Linked DNA regions of Mucilaginibacter gracilis. The protein of the gene in region 2 interacts with the protein of the main gene of each other region in a pairwise test. Links are inferred from orthologs where the notes say so. Each region holds a gene or a part of one and is shown on either strand. Other genes may lie near its edges.

The links.
Region 1: the proteins of BDD43_RS28465 (region 2) and ftsA interact in binary tests that used the Escherichia coli proteins (3 or more experiments, as listed by UniProt). The link is inferred for Mucilaginibacter gracilis from one-to-one orthologs.

The regions. Positions count from the first base shown.
Region 1 is NZ_RBKU01000001.1:6,254,510-6,257,691, forward strand. What follows is about bases 244-3,088. They hold ftsA (cell division protein FtsA), read right to left. Parts: upstream 2,413-3,088; coding sequence 1,075-2,412; downstream 244-1,074. Other genes in these bases: ftsZ (cell division protein FtsZ), read right to left, coding at 244-943; BDD43_RS27920 (cell division protein FtsQ/DivIB), read right to left, coding at 2,424-3,088. Outside these bases: more of ftsZ, read right to left, coding at 1-243; more of BDD43_RS27920, read right to left, coding at 3,089-3,182. UniProt on the Escherichia coli protein: Essential cell division protein that assists in the assembly of the Z ring. May serve as the principal membrane anchor for the Z ring.
Region 2 is NZ_RBKU01000001.1:6,372,579-6,375,801, forward strand. Bases 326-3,211 are described here. They hold BDD43_RS28465 (rod shape-determining protein), read right to left. Parts: upstream 2,337-3,211; coding sequence 1,314-2,336; downstream 326-1,313. Other genes in these bases: BDD43_RS28455 (rod shape-determining protein MreD), read right to left, coding at 326-401; mreC (rod shape-determining protein MreC), read right to left, coding at 394-1,233; purH (bifunctional phosphoribosylaminoimidazolecarboxamide formyltransferase/IMP cyclohydrolase), read right to left, coding at 2,433-3,211. Outside these bases: more of BDD43_RS28455, read right to left, coding at 1-325; more of purH, read right to left, coding at 3,212-3,223. UniProt on the Escherichia coli protein: Forms membrane-associated dynamic filaments that are essential for cell shape determination. Acts by regulating cell wall synthesis and cell elongation, and thus cell shape.

The DNA.
Region 1 (3,182 bases), 120 kb from region 2 along the record:
CTGTTGCAATAATAGTTACCGAAAGCTGCGCTCCTAACGATTCGTCGCGGCAGTTACCCCATATTAAATCGGCAGATAGGCCGGCTTCCTGTTGTATAAAATCGGTTATGATGCTAACCTCATCCATAGTTACCTCGGTAGCACCGGATGTGATGTTAAGCAAAATATAGCGTGCGCCCTCTATCTCGTTATCTTTTAACAACGGAGATAATAATGCGCCTTCCACTGCCTTTAAAGCACGGTTTTCGCCCTCGGCAGAGCAACTGCCCATTATGGCTACGCCACTGTCTTTCATCACCGTGCGCACATCCTTAAAATCAACGTTGATGTAGCCAGGCAGGGTTATAATTTCGGCAATACCTTTGGCGGCTGTGGTTAATATATTATCGGCTTGTGCAAATGCCGAGCCCAGTGTTAAGTTACCAAATATTTCGCGAAGGCGGTCGTTTGAAATAACCAGAAAAGAGTCTACATGTTTTTTAAACTCTTCCAACCCTTCTTCTGCCTGCATTTTTCTACGCTTACCCTCAAACGAGAATGGCGTGGTAATAATACCAACCGTTAAAATATCAAGCTCGCGCGCGGCTTTGGCAATAATAGGGCTTGCGCCGGTACCTGTACCACCGCCCATACCTGCTGTTATAAATAGCATTTTGGTATTAGAGCCGAGCATTAATTTAATGTCGTCAATATTTTCGATGGCGGAGTTTTTACCTACTTCGGGTATAGAGCCTGCGCCCATACCTTCGGTTAAACTAGCGCCCAACTGTACCTTGTTAGGGATAGGGCTTAGCTCCAGGGCCTGGGCATCGGTATTACAAATTATAAAGTCGACACCGGTAATTCCCTGCTTGTACATGTGGTTAACAGCGTTGCCACCACCGCCGCCAACACCAATAACCTTGATGATGGACGACTTTTCTTTTAACATCTCAAACTGCATAATCCTTGTTTTTCAGCTATATGTGATTGACGGTACTTCAGATTTCATCTAATGTAATGATAGGGGTTTTTCCACATAGTTTATTAACATTTGTCAATAATGTGGAAAAGTTATTTTCTTGTTGAAAAATATTATTTCAGAAAATCCTCATCCTTAATATCGTCCTTAATAAATTTCTTTCCTGTTTCTAAAAGCCTCCCGAATAAACCAAATTTACGTTCTTCAACAAACTTGGGTTTTTCAACCTTTACCTCTACTACGGGTTTGCCAACATCTTCAATTTTTTGGATACCTTTAATAAGCAAACCAATACCGGTGGCAAAAGTTGGGCTTTGCAGTTCTTCGTAAACATTTTTTGGTAATACCTCGTTTTTGGCCAGGTGCTCGTTGGGGTAACCCACGCGGCAATCTAACCCGGTAACGTATTCAACCAATTGCGGCAAATGCTTTAACTGCGCTCCGCCGCCTGTTATAACTATACCTGCTATTAACTTCTTTTCGTATCCTGATGTTTTAATTTCGTAGTAAACATGTTCAACTATCTCCTCCATACGTGCCTGAATTACGTAGGCCAGGTTTTTTATCGAAATTTCTTTAGGTTCGCGGCCACGCAAACCGGGTACGCATACTATTTCGTTGTCTCTATTCTCATCAGCCAGGGCCGATCCAAAACGAGTTTTCAATTGCTCGGCTATGTTGCGCATTACCGAACAACCTTCGCGAATATCTTCGGTGATGCTATTACCTCCAAAAGGAATAACAGCTGTATGGCGAATGATACCTTCGTGAAAAATTGCAACATCGGTTGTGCCTCCACCTATATCTACCAAAACCACGCCTGCTTCTTTTTCCTCATCGCTCAATACCGATTCGGACGAGGCCAATGGTTCCAGTATTAAATCCTGGCTTTCAAGGCCGCCTTTATTAACGCACTTTACAATGTTTTTAATAGCAGTAACCTGGCCGGATATGATGTGGAAGTTAGCCTCTAAACGCACCCCTGCCATGCCAATCGGATCTTTGATGCCCGGTTCGTTATCAACCGTAAACTCTTGTGGTAATACGTGTATAATCTCTTCGCCCGGGGGCATCACCAGGTTATACATATCCTCAATTAGTTTATCAATATCCTTACGGGATATTTCGGTATTTAAATCGCGACGGGTAATTAAACCACGGTGCTGCAAGCTTTTGATGTGCTGGCCGGCAATACCCACGTTTACAACCTTAACTTCAACGTTTGATTGTGTGCCCGCAATTTCAACCGCCTGGGTAATACCCTGCACGGTTTTATCAATATTTGAAACCATCCCACGGGTTACACCTGCCGATTCGGCTTTACCTATACCAAGTACCTCAATTTTTCCATTCTTGCTTCTGCGCCCTACAATAGCGCATATTTTTGTAGTGCCAATGTCTAATCCTACAACAATTGGCGTGTTTTTTTCCTCTGTAAAGCTCTTCTCCATATCTCTGCGTATTAAAATTCTTCCTTTACTCCGGCTGTATCCGGCTTATCTGTACTCTTGTTTAACAGGGCTTTCCTTTTGTTTATCGAATCCTGCTTTAGCAGGGCCTCGCCCTTAATGCCAACTACCTGGTTGGCATATTTAATATTAATAACCGTGTAAGCATCCTGCCCCACCTTTGGCAACGCCTGTTTGTAAAATGCCAGTAAATTGGCAAATTTGTTCGAAAGCGAATCGGCATTGCCAAGTAATATCCGGTGGTTGCCAACACGGGGTATCAGCTCCAGCTCATGGTTGTTGTTTACGTATATCTGCACTATCTGCGCGTTCCACAACGAATCCTTGCGTATAAAATCGGCTGTTTTAAAAAGGTTCTTCGCAATATCGTTATGTACCGAGTCAACCCGGTTTGCAAACAATTCGTCTATTTGGCCAGTAGCAACTAAAACCCTCGCGGTAAAATTTTGCGATAACGGAATTTTTAAACCGTGCTGATCTATATAAAAATCCTGATCGTATTTGTTAACTATTCTTAAAATTGGCTGCCTTTGGCTAATTGAAACATGAATAACGCCATCCATCTCCATATATACCTCTGCCGACTCAATAAACGGGTTGGCCCGTAACTTTTCTTCGAGCGCGTGTATGTTTATATCTTCCAGCTTGTGGCCTATCAGCGCATTGCTTTTTACTTGTAAAATATTATCAACTTCTTCTTTATCAATAAAATACTGGTTGCCGGGTATAAATATCTTTACTTCGGTACAAAC
Region 2 (3,223 bases):
TTAAACAGAAAAAAATGATGGAAGAGTGTGAGTATAAATACGTATGCAAAAAACCACCTGAAACCCATAATACTCAGGGTTGGCTCGGGTTCGTTATCAAAGCCGTCTTTTTGTACGGTTATATTAATAAACACAATGCGTACAAATGCAAGTACAACACAGGCTGCCGCATGCAGGCCCGGCGTATCGTAAAAGGCATCTAAAGTAAGGCCCAATATAAACGATAGTATAAATAAAACAATGTTGGGTACATTAAAAGGCAGCAGTAATATAAACAGGATATAGGTATACGGAGTAGCCAGGTTGTAGAGGGTAATATTTTTGAGCAAAAACACCTGTAAAGCAACTGATAGCACAAAGCGCATCAGGTTTACAAAAATCATGGTGGTTGTTCTATTCATCCTTATCCTTTTTATCCTGACTTTGAACTTCGGCCTGCTCTTTTGCAAGTTTGTTAACTACCACATTCACATACTCCAGTTTGCCATAATCAACAGCAAGGTCAAGGTACATATTTAAAAACAGGCCGCCTTCTTTGGCATGCAGGTTACTTACCCTACCAATAGGTATGCCGGTTGGGTATAATGATTGCCCCGATGTTACCACCCGCTCGCCCAGTTTAGGCTTTACACTGTTTGATACGTCCATCAGCAAGCCCTGGTGCGGGTTAAGGTCAACACCCCAGGTTACGGTACCTATCTCTTTGGTATCGGCAAACATGGCACTTACGCGCGCATTACTATTTAATAACGATTGTATACTCGCAAAGTGTTCGGTTGTTTTTACTACCAAACCAACTACGCCGCTACCGCAAATAACACCCATGTCTTTTTCTATACCATCTTTACTGCCAATATTAATGGTGATGTAATTGTTGCGCCGGTTGGTAGAGTTACTAACCACCTTAGCCGGAATATATTGGTACTGCTGGTTATAAACGGTATCTTTTACGGTACGTTTAGCCATCGTATCAATATAAAAAGACGACTTTAACTGGTTGCGCAGCATAGCGTTCTCGCGCGCCAGGCTATCGTTAACATGGCCTAACGACAGATAGTCGCTCACCTGGCTCACTTTTGAGTTGATGCCACCCGTAAAATTGTTAATGGAGCTAATGTAGGATGCCTTTTGAAAGGAATTATGATTGACCAGTATAATTATAGCTGCAATTTCAAAAATAACAAATAAAAAAAATGCGTTGTACTTTCTGAGGAAGATCCAGAGGTTATACATTTCTTTTATCTGTTATATTATTGGGGTATAGGGTTATCAACAACGGTACTAACTTATTAACTAATAACCCAATAAAAAAATTATTGCATCAAAAACTTAAATGTACCGATATTTTTAAGTGCTATGCCTGTTCCGCGCACTACTGCACGCAATGGATCTTCGGCAACATGCACAGGCAGTTTGGTTTTGGCTGCAATACGTTTATCAAGGCCACGCAGTAAAGCACCACCACCAGTTAAATAAATACCGGTTTGATAAATATCGGCAGATAGCTCTGGGGGAGTAATTTCCAAAGCCTTTAAAATAGCTTCTTCTATTTTGGAGATTGATTTATCAAGGCAATGAGCTATTTCGGTATACGATACCGTAATTTGTTTAGGTACACCGGTCATTAAATCGCGGCCCTGTACTGCAAAATCAGTTGGTGGTTCAACCAATTCAGGTAACGCGGCACCAACTTCTATTTTAATTTTCTCGGCAGTACGGTCGCCAATCATAATGTTATGTTGCCTGCGGATGTATTGAACAATATCCGAGTCAAAATTATCACCGGCTACGCGGATAGATTGATCGCAAACGATACCCGAAAGTGCAATTACAGCAATCTCGGTAGTACCACCACCGATATCAATAATCATGTTGCCCATTGGTTCTTCCACATCAATACCTATACCCACTGCTGCGGCCATAGGTTCGTGTATCAGATATACTTCTTTGGCACCTGCAATTTCCGCCGAATCGCGCACGGCGCGTTTCTCAACCTCGGTTATACCCGATGGGATGCAGATCACCATCCGCAACGACGGGAAAACCCAGCCCTTACCTTTATTTATCATGCGGATCATTCCGCGTATCATGTGCTCTGCAGCGTTAAAATCGGCAATAACGCCATCTTTAAGCGGGCGAACGGTGCGTATGTTGTCGTGCGTTTTACCTTCCATTTGCATAGCCTGACGGCCAATGGCAATCACCTTGTTTGTGGTGCGGTCAAAGGCAACGATGGATGGTTCGTCAACAACAACTTTATCATTATGTATAATAAGCGTGTTAGCGGTACCTAAATCAATGGCAATTTCTTGCGTAAAAAAATTAAAAAGACCCATGTCAGTTATGTTTCAAATAATTTGCAAAGTTTGTAAAAAAAAACTTCTCTACAACATTTAATGCAATAACAAAGTTATTGTTTTGGTACTGTAAAATTAATGTTTAAAGTGGCGTACCCCGGTCATTACCATTGATATACCCTTGTCATCGGCCATCTTTATCGAATCCTGATCTTTTATGGAACCGCCAGGTTGCAATATAGCAGTAATTCCGGCATCAGCGGCAATTTCAACACAATCATTAAACGGAAAAAATGCATCCGATGCCATTACAGCACCATTCAAATCAAAACCGAAAGCTTCGGCCTTAACAATAGCCTGTTTTAACGAATCAACACGCGATGTTTGGCCAACGCCACTTGCTATCAGTGTATTATTTTTAGCAAAAACAATGGTGTTTGATTTGGTATGTTTTACCACTTTGTTGGCAAAAAACAAGTCGCGCAGTTCAAGTTCGGTCGGCTGCTTTTGTGTAACCGGTTTCATTTGGTCGGGCCCTTCAATAACCGCGTCTTTATCTTGTTCTATTACACCGTTAAGTAAGGTTTTAAATTGCTTAACGGGCAGCTCTACCTGGTTACGTATTAGTATTATACGGTTCTTTTTTTCGGTTAAATAAACCAAAGCTTCGTTAGTGTAAGCGGGGGCTATTAAAACCTCAAAAAACAGTTTGCTTATTTCGGCAGCAGTTTCTTCGTTAATCTCTTCGTTGGCAATAATTACACCGCCAAAAGCCGAAACCGGGTCGCAGGCCAGCGCATCCAGCCAGGCTTCTTTAATAAACGACCGCGAAGCTACGCCGCATGCGTTGGTATGTTTTAATATGGCTATAGTTGGCTCGGTAAACTCATCTATTAAAGCCACGGCGGCATCAACATCAACCAGGT